DNA from 2 places in the Blautia sp. ZXY-1-B12 genome. Region 1 is predicted to be linked to the other one. Evidence: riboswitches for the same ligand, from Rfam matches in the RefSeq annotation. Region 1 holds a riboswitch; the other holds the start of a gene.
The links. A riboswitch is a leader RNA that binds a small molecule or an ion and turns the genes downstream of it on or off. The one in region 1 is predicted to bind tetrahydrofolate.
Positions count from the first base shown of each region.

Region 2: linked by a shared signal. The riboswitch ahead of AC075L_RS15930 (folate family ECF transporter S component) and the one ahead of folE (GTP cyclohydrolase I FolE) in region 1 are both predicted to bind tetrahydrofolate.

Region 1 covers NZ_JBWJVP010000272.1:3,679-8,055, reverse strand. Annotated here, with positions in the region: gene folK (2-amino-4-hydroxy-6-hydroxymethyldihydropteridine diphosphokinase) at 1-733, opposite strand, end outside; gene folP (dihydropteroate synthase) at 791-1,600, opposite strand; gene AC075L_RS19225 (HD domain-containing protein) at 1,640-2,137, opposite strand; gene folE (GTP cyclohydrolase I FolE) at 2,134-2,691, opposite strand; THF riboswitch at 2,827-2,923, opposite strand; gene AC075L_RS19215 (ATP-binding protein) at 2,989-3,972, opposite strand; gene AC075L_RS19210 (DUF4869 domain-containing protein) at 3,978-4,377, opposite strand, start outside.
Region 2 covers NZ_JBWJVP010000229.1:42,692-47,068, forward strand. Annotated here, with positions in the region: gene AC075L_RS15920 (SGNH/GDSL hydrolase family protein) at 1-274, shown strand, start outside; gene AC075L_RS15925 (GNAT family N-acetyltransferase) at 375-1,151, shown strand; gene AC075L_RS15930 (folate family ECF transporter S component) at 1,481-2,041, opposite strand; THF riboswitch at 2,128-2,232, opposite strand; gene AC075L_RS15935 (hypothetical protein) at 2,770-3,948, shown strand; gene AC075L_RS15940 (amidohydrolase family protein) at 4,132-4,377, opposite strand, start outside.

The DNA of each region.
Region 1 (4,377 bases):
CGCGGTTGTGCAGATCAATATGAGGAATATGAAGATCTGGCATATCAATAATTTCCTGATCATAAAACAGGATATCCAGATCCAGTGTCCTTGGTCCCCAGTGGATGATACGTTCCCTGTTTGCCGCCTGTTCTAACTGATGCAGTCTCACAAGCAATTCTCCAGGAGTAAGAAGTGTCCGCATTTTCAGAACTCCATTTAAAAATTCATCCTGATCAGTAACTCCGTAAGGTTCTGTAATAAGATAATCGGAAATTGCCTCTATACGGCATCCTTTTGTCTCTGCCAGACCACGGATCCCATTGTCTATATACATCTTTTTATCACCCATATTAGAGCCAAAAGCAATGTAAGCAGTATGCCATTTCCGTGTAATTTCCACAGATACGGTTTTCAAAGGAAGACCAACCGGTGCCCAGGGCTTTTCAATCTTCAGAGTAATTTTTTCAAGTCCGGAAAGAGAGCAAAGAAGCATTTCTGCAAGATTCTCTGCAAGAGATTCCAGAAGTTTATAAGTATGTTTTCTGGTGAAATCAGTGATCATATGGCTGACTTCGCCATAGTTTATGGAAGCAGACAACTCATCGGTTAATCCCGCCAGACGTGTTCTGGTAAAAAGCGTGGCAGAAATAACAAATTTCTGTCCCAGAACATTTTCCTCGGGATATACACCATGGTTTGCAAAAACCTCCAGCTCTTTAATTTCTATTTTGTCTAATCTGGTCTCATCCATAACAGCAAATCCTTTCTGTATGTTATTTATATTTACCATCTGTTTTGTGCCAGTAATTTATCTGCGTCCCAGGATTGCTTCTGTCATCTGGATCACACGCTTGTTTTCTTTAACATCGTGGACACGGACAAAAGAGCATCCCTTCATTACGCCAATTACACTGGTAGCCAAAGTCCCCTCCACGCGCTGATCTACAGGAAGATCCAGTGCCAGTCCGATCATGGATTTGCGGGATGTACCAAGGAGAACCGGAAATCCCAGATTCTGAAAAAGCTCCAGGTGATTCATTGCTTCCAGATTCATTTCAAATGTTTTTCCAAAACCAATTCCCGGATCAAGCATGATTTTTTCATCTTTAATGCCAGCCTGTCTTGCAAGATTGACACATTCCTGTGTTTCGGCGAGCATATCAATGAGAAAGTTTTGATATTCTGTATTAGATTTGTTGTGCATCAGGCAACAGGCCACATCATATTTTGCGATCACAGCTGCCATTTTCGGATCATATTTTAATCCCCAGATATCGTTAACCAGGTCAGCTCCTGCCTGGATAGAGCTTTCAGCAACACTGCTCTTAAAAGTATCTACAGAAACAGGAATGTCAAAATGTTTTTTGACCGCTTCAATAACAGGAAGAACTCTCAGTGCTTCCTCGTCAGCACTGACAGGAGTATGACCGGGACGTGTAGATTCGCCTCCGATATCAATAATATCTGCACCATCAGCAATCATTGCCTCTGTATGTTTCAAAGCTTCATCCATATGATTCCATTTGCCGCCGTCAGAAAAGGAATCAGGGGTAACATTCAAAATTCCCATTATGTAAGTATGATTCTTAGTATCAAAAAAACGGTTTCCAATTTTCATGAGCAGAACCCATCCTTTCTTTTGTGCTTATGAAGAAGATCAGTATTCAATTTTCATATTTTTTTTATCATCAGACCAATAGCATTCGGAAGCAGCGGAACATAAAAAACAATTTCTGGACTGCTTATCCGCTTTATAAAGAAGTGCTGCCAGCGTACTGCAGGAATCTCCTTTTCGGTGATGTCCAATGGAAGACAGAATCAGTTCTTTTTCCTGTTCTGTAAAGTGCAGATCTGTCAGAATTTCCCGTGCGATTTCTACTCCTGCAATATCATGGGGAATGTTGTACTGATATTGCTGTGCACGTCCTATATCATGAAGAAGTGCTGCTGCATAGATAAGCTCTTTGGGCAACTCCAGATGTTCCTCCAGTGCATAAATGTACATCAACCGTGCAACATCCAGAAAATGTTCAGGGGTATGACGGCAGAAGATCCGTTCACTTTCAAGTTCCTGTATTTTTTTATAATGTTCCTGATAAACCGGGTGCCTCCAGATCCGATTGACACGATCCATATCTGAAAAATTGTTATTCATCCTTTTACCATAGAAAGGAACATTTTCTGCAGTTCCTTATCTTCTGTAAACGCACCACGGGTTACAGTAGTGATTGTTTTGCTTCCTGGTTTTTTTATTCCGCGCATGGTCATACAGGTATGTTCCGCTTCCAGCATTACCATAATTCCTTTTGGATCCAGAGTACGCTCCAAAGCATCTGCAATCTGAACAGTAAGCCGTTCCTGGATCTGTGGCCTTCTGGAATAAACCTCTACTGTACGTGCCAGTTTGCTTAAACCGGTAACTTTGCCGTTGGGGATGTATGCAAGATGAGCTTTTCCATAAAAAGGCATCAGATGATGCTCACACATGGAGTAAAAGGTGATGTCTTTTTCCAGCACGATTTCATTATTTTCTACAGGAAACTGCTTTAACAGATGCTGATCCGCTTCATGACCAAGACCTCCGTAAATTTCTTCACACATGCGGGCAATCCTGTCAGGAGTATCAATCAGACCTTCCCGTGTGATATCTTCACCGATACCTTCCAGAAGCAGACGGACTGCCTGCTCAATTTTCACTTTGTCAACCATTAAAAAATAACCTCCTTTGTATTTTTGAAATGGAGATTATCCTTTTGACCAAATTAAAAAGGATATCTCCAATTGTGATAGAATGTATGTCGAAAACATTCCCTAACACAATATGAGATATCCTCTTATATTGTTTGCAACGGGTGCGGATAATATACCGTAAGACGCACTTTTCGTTTCAGTGACAACTCCCCATTCACCGAACACTTGACGCATAAAATCCTATTTTGCATATCATTCATTTCGGTATTCAGTATACCATGTAATACGATAATAGAAAAGGGTTTTTCTGACTTTTCAGAATGATTTTTCCCAGTCTACCAATTTCATGATTGTTTTTACCGCATTCACTATTCTTGGAGCAAAGTACGCCTTTGTAAGCCTTTTCTTCGAATATGCCCATATAAAATTCTTACTGGTACTTTCTATCAATAAATCTGTAAAATATCGTTCCCAACTGATATACTCTTTACTGTCTATATATTCTTCCGGATTCTGAAGTATTGTTTCTACTTTTACTTCCGGTATTTCCTTTGTTGAAAGTAACAACCACTCAAAAGATTCTGGTGCATAGAGTACAATGTTTCCCTGTGTTTTAATGCATTCACTGATATCTTTCATCTCTGAACCAAATGCAGCTCCATCTACAATGACCAAAATTGTACCCTCTTCATTCGGTCTCTGTTCCAACTGTCTGATGATATTTGACTTCCCACCAGCAGAAAAACAGTTCACACCCTTCTGTCTGGACATTTCTTTAAAAAATTCAAATCCAGAATTGGAATCCTCTGTTATTACAAGTTTCGGATTGATATTCTTTTCCTCTGATATTTCACCGTACAAATGATAAATCTCATTATATTTCTGTTTCGCATCATGAAATTTTCCAGATTTGCGAAATCCATATATTTCACTTACACTATATGGCAATGCCGGAAGCTTTTCTCTTGTGGCCAGTACAAAGTAATTATCAGATCCCTGCACAAGCTGTGCAAACTTCTTTGAAACGAGGAAGCGATTTCCTTCATCAATAAAAATAATGCTTCCTGTTGTTTCTTCTATCTTTCTTTCCCAATCCTCACTATCAATCACTTTACAGGGGCAGTCACAGGAAAGAAATACACCGCTGTCCGCACCATATCTTCCATAATCATGTATAAGATCAATTAAAACAGTCTTACCTGATCCACTGTCACCAGTAATAATTGTAATATTCCTATGAATTACAAAATCATATTTCACTTTTCTGGATTCTACAATGATTCTATGTGAACCTTTCATAATCACTACTCCTGTTTCATTTCATTTAAATACTTATTTGCTATAGGAACAAGTTCCTTCATTGAATGGACCGTTTCTCCTCCATTTTGGACTTTTATCTCAAATTTTGTGTCTTTTCCAAAACTCATCATATGTCTGAGATTAATGGTAACATCTTTAATCCTGCCTATTTCCAATATCCATTTTGCACAGTTATCGCCACAGGTCGAGGCATTGAAAATCCGATCCGGTTCATTTAAAATCAGCAACAACGTTTTCACTCCTCCTGACAGTCTTTCAGGAGGAATCTGTCCCAACACCGGACTGTTAATGCATTCACCACTCAATACTTCTGAATCATCAATATCTTTAATCATCTTTTTCGCCAGTTCTGCATCAAGCCATTCTGGTTCATAACTGTTTTTA
Region 2 (4,377 bases), on a different contig from region 1:
GCAGGTAATCCTTATGGAACCCTTTATCTTTCCACATCCGGAAGAATATGAGACATGGATTCCCTATGTCCATACCATGTCTGATATTATCCGACAGCTCTCTGTCAGATTCAGACTTCCATTTCTGCCTCTGCATAACTATTTTAATAAGGAAGCAACTCAATCGGGATTTGATGCCATAACAACGGACGGGATTCATCTTACTTTGTATGGGCATAAGCTTCTGGCCGAGAAACTGTTCCCTCTCCTTCAAAGCATTGATAACAATCCCTGAACAGATAAACTATTGCGCATTTTCCCGGAACTTTGTATAATAAATCACTGTCCTCGCTCATATCTGCGGACTTATTATGGAAAGGAGTCTTCCTTATATTATGGAAACTACAATTAAACAGATTGAAGATATGTCTCTGAATGCCTGGCCATCTCACAAGATGGAATTATACGACGGCTGGATCCTGAGATTTTCTTATTTTTATACACACAGAACCAACAGCGTAGAACAGTTCGGCAATTCCACCCTCACCTGGCGGGAAAAAATCCCATATTGTGAAAGCGTATATAAGCGTCTGGGAACCCCCGCTGTATTTAAGATCAGTCCTCTTGTCTCTCCTGACTTTGATTATGTTCTGGAAAACCGTGGATATGCTATCCAGCATACCACCAATGTCATGGCAATGAGCATGAACGCCGCACGGCTGGATGCTCCATATCCTGATGTAACCTTCTGTGACAATATTCCCTCCGAATGGATTGAAAGTCTGTTCCGTTTAAAAAACACCACCAATCCCATCCACCGGAAGGTTGTTCCATCTATGTATCAGGCAATCCTCAAGGAAACCATCTGTGCTTCCATCCGCATGGACAACCAGATCATCGCAACCGGACTTGGTATTCTGGACAGAGATTATATCGGCATCTATGCCATCCATGTCAAAGAAGAATACCGCAAACATGGCTATGCCCGTCAGATCTGCACCGGACTTCTGAAAGAAGGAATGAAAAAAGGTGCACAGAATGCATATCTTCAGGTTGTAGAAGGAAATGACAATGCCCGCGCTCTTTATAAATCGCTGGGGTTTCATCAGCTATACACCTACTGGTTCCGCGTGCAGCCGGATGAAAACGGAAATTTCCCGCCTGAGAAATAAAAAAGAACTATCTGTAAAGCATTTTCATTTTCTGCTTTTACAGATAGTTCTTAATTTTTATAGATTTTAACTTTTCTTTTTCGGGGAATCAGTTGATTCATTTAACATAGTTCGCGCCAACTATGTTGTATATCATTTTAATATTCAAGTCTTATTCTGTATTTTATCTCTGACTTAATTATGTTACTGTTCACTCCGTTCACAGTAACGTAGCCAAAATTCATTCCAGATTGCCTGCGGCAATGGAATTTTGGCTTGTATGTCTCGGGATTTTGGCATATTCATGCCAAAACACCTCGCGGAATAGTGGTGTGTGAACAGTAACTCAATTATACTGTTTTGTTTTTCAGCACTGCAGGTGATGTATTACCTACCACCATTGCTGTCAGCGGACTGAAATACAGCAGACATGTTAATACACAGTAAATCGGGATCATAATTACAAACTGTACCAGTCTTCCGGGCATGATCGCATAGAAGTTATATCCAAGCATGATCACAAGTCCTGCTGTTGTAAGAACCAAAGAGCTGAGAACTGCAGTTACCACGATAGATACGCAGATACCAACTGTCTTTCCTGTTTTCTTTCTGTTTGCAAATAATGGTTTTGCAAGGGCAGGAAGCACACCCCAGAGGATTGCTGCAACTGTGATAAACGGATTTACAGCATAGCCTTTCATAAAGCACCCGATAATATCTGCACATAATCCACAGACACCGCCTGCCACCGGTCCCAGCCACAGACCTGCAAGGATTGTACATACACTTCCCACAGAAATACGGTACGCACCAAGATCAATGACCAGAACTCGTGTGAGTACCAGATGCATGGCGATCAGAAGAGCCATGAACACCAATGTTTTTACGTTCCAATATTGTTTTTTCTGCATAATAAAAACACCTCCATAATGTGTTTAAAAAATAGAGTAGTTACATAAATAATAATCCCTCCACATTATGAGATGCTCTCATATGTAGCAACGGGTGCGGAAATTATATCGTAAGCAGCACGCTTTCTGCTTTTCGTTTCACGGCGACTCCCCAGCCTGTGAACACTTGACGCATAAAATCCTACTTCGCTATTATTTATTTATCGAAATTATAACACAATCCATAGAAATTGCAATATATTTTCCGTTATTATTTTCACAAATTTGAATGCTGTTTTTTGTTCATTCTATACGAATGGTCTGCTTTTTTTACTTGAGAATATTGCTGCAAACACTCGTAAGTCTATGAATAAAACAGCCGCATATACTAATACTATAACATTATGCAGCAGTCCGGCATCTTCAGAAATGAGAAATTACATGAATACAGATATCCCGCCTCGGTCTGCTATAATCATGGAGGTAAAAAATGTCAGAAATATGTAAAAATAACTGCCAAAATCCTTATAATATATGTTATGATAATTACCTGAATACCAACGCCTGTACGGAATGTACCGGCCTGATATGCACTCCTGCCAAAGACAATGACGAATGGGAAAGCTACCGGAAAATTTTTGATTTTATCCCCGAACCGCCGGAAAGCAATATCCCTCCCTGTAAATAATTATTGCATACGGCAGGAATCATGTTCAAACGAATGATTTATCGGAGGTCCTGTCTGTATTATGAAAAAACTGCTTGCTGCATGTGTCTGTGCCGGCCTTAGCTTTTCTTTTGCCGGATGCAGCCCTGAAACCATACTGGAACAATTCACATCCACCGGAGACACATCCGTCCGGGAACTTACTTCTTCATCTGACACCACAACTGAAACCGAAACAAAAGACCGTATCTATATGGATGAACTTTCCGGTACCCTGCAGGATTTTTCAGGAAGCCAGCTTATTCTGAACACGGACAGTGCCTCCTATGTATTTAATGTTTCCAATGCCACCCTGGAATGTAAAGGCGGCATGATCACCGGCGATGAAATCAGTATCATTTACGAAGGTCAGCTTTCCGGTACTGACACAGGCAGTGTACATGTTCTGAAGGTTGTAGATGAATTTCATAAAAAAAATAAGCTGAAAAAGCGCACTGCGCATGGGCAGGTCATTTCCCTGACTTCCAATACCATCACAATAAAATCAAAGAAAGGAAAAACAGCCACCTATCCGATCACAGGAACAAAACAATATTATCAGAATGGAATCAAAGCCGGTGACTGGGTTTACCTTACATTCAAGGGAAAATTCCCGGATACCTCCAATGATTCTTCCGTATCCTTAAATGCCAGTCACCTGAAAGTACTGAGTATTTCTGATCTGAAAGATCTGGAAATACCGGATCCTACCCCAACTCCGGATCCAAAACTCACACAGACACCGGAGCAGATAGAAAATAAAGAAAAACAGCTGCTGGCAACTGTACAGGGAGTAAATCTGAATATCCTCCGGATTCTTCCTGCCGGAAGTGACACCTCCTTTAATCTGGATATGTCAGCAATTCCCGCTTACTTCAAGGGAGGAATTGCCCCGGGATCTCATGTTAATGTTACTTATATCGGAGATCTGGAAACAACATCCCTGGAAGAAGTCCGTATTATTGCTGTGACAGGTGAGGATCCTGATACCATTAATGACAAACATATTTCCTTTACAGTAACCGGCACGATCATTGGAAGTACTGCCAACACCATCACTGTACAGACAGATGACGGTGCCATAGATACCTTCCGTACAGAAAACGCGCAGGATCTCACTGCAGGCGGCATGGAATACGGCGACTATGTGTGTGTTACCTTCCATCCATCCAAATCAAAATCTTCTAATATTTATACAGCAATTAAGGTACAGGATGCGTAAATTGTTACTGTTCACTCCGTTCTCAGCAACACGCTTCGCGATGCAGGAAATATGAACCTCCTTGTGCAATGCCCAAGGAGTATCGTTTGCTTCACAAACTTAATTTATGCTAATCGCATAAATTCGCGCGGTATGTCTCGGGTTTTCTGTGACCTTCGCTCACACAAAACACCTCGCGGGATATCACCAGTGAACAGTAACCGTAAATTTCTTCTTGATTTCCGCTTCACCTTCCGCAAGCCAGCGGTATGCAGTATCCTGATTTCCCAGGATTTCTGCAAAGGACTGAACTTCATCCCGGATTCCTTTTCCATGAAGAACTCTGTAAGCTCCCGCATCACTTCCGGGGGCTGTTTTTATTCCCAGCCGGAATGCTTTTCTGATATTCTCTTCTGCGGATTCTATGATCGGTTTCAGAGTCTCATCATC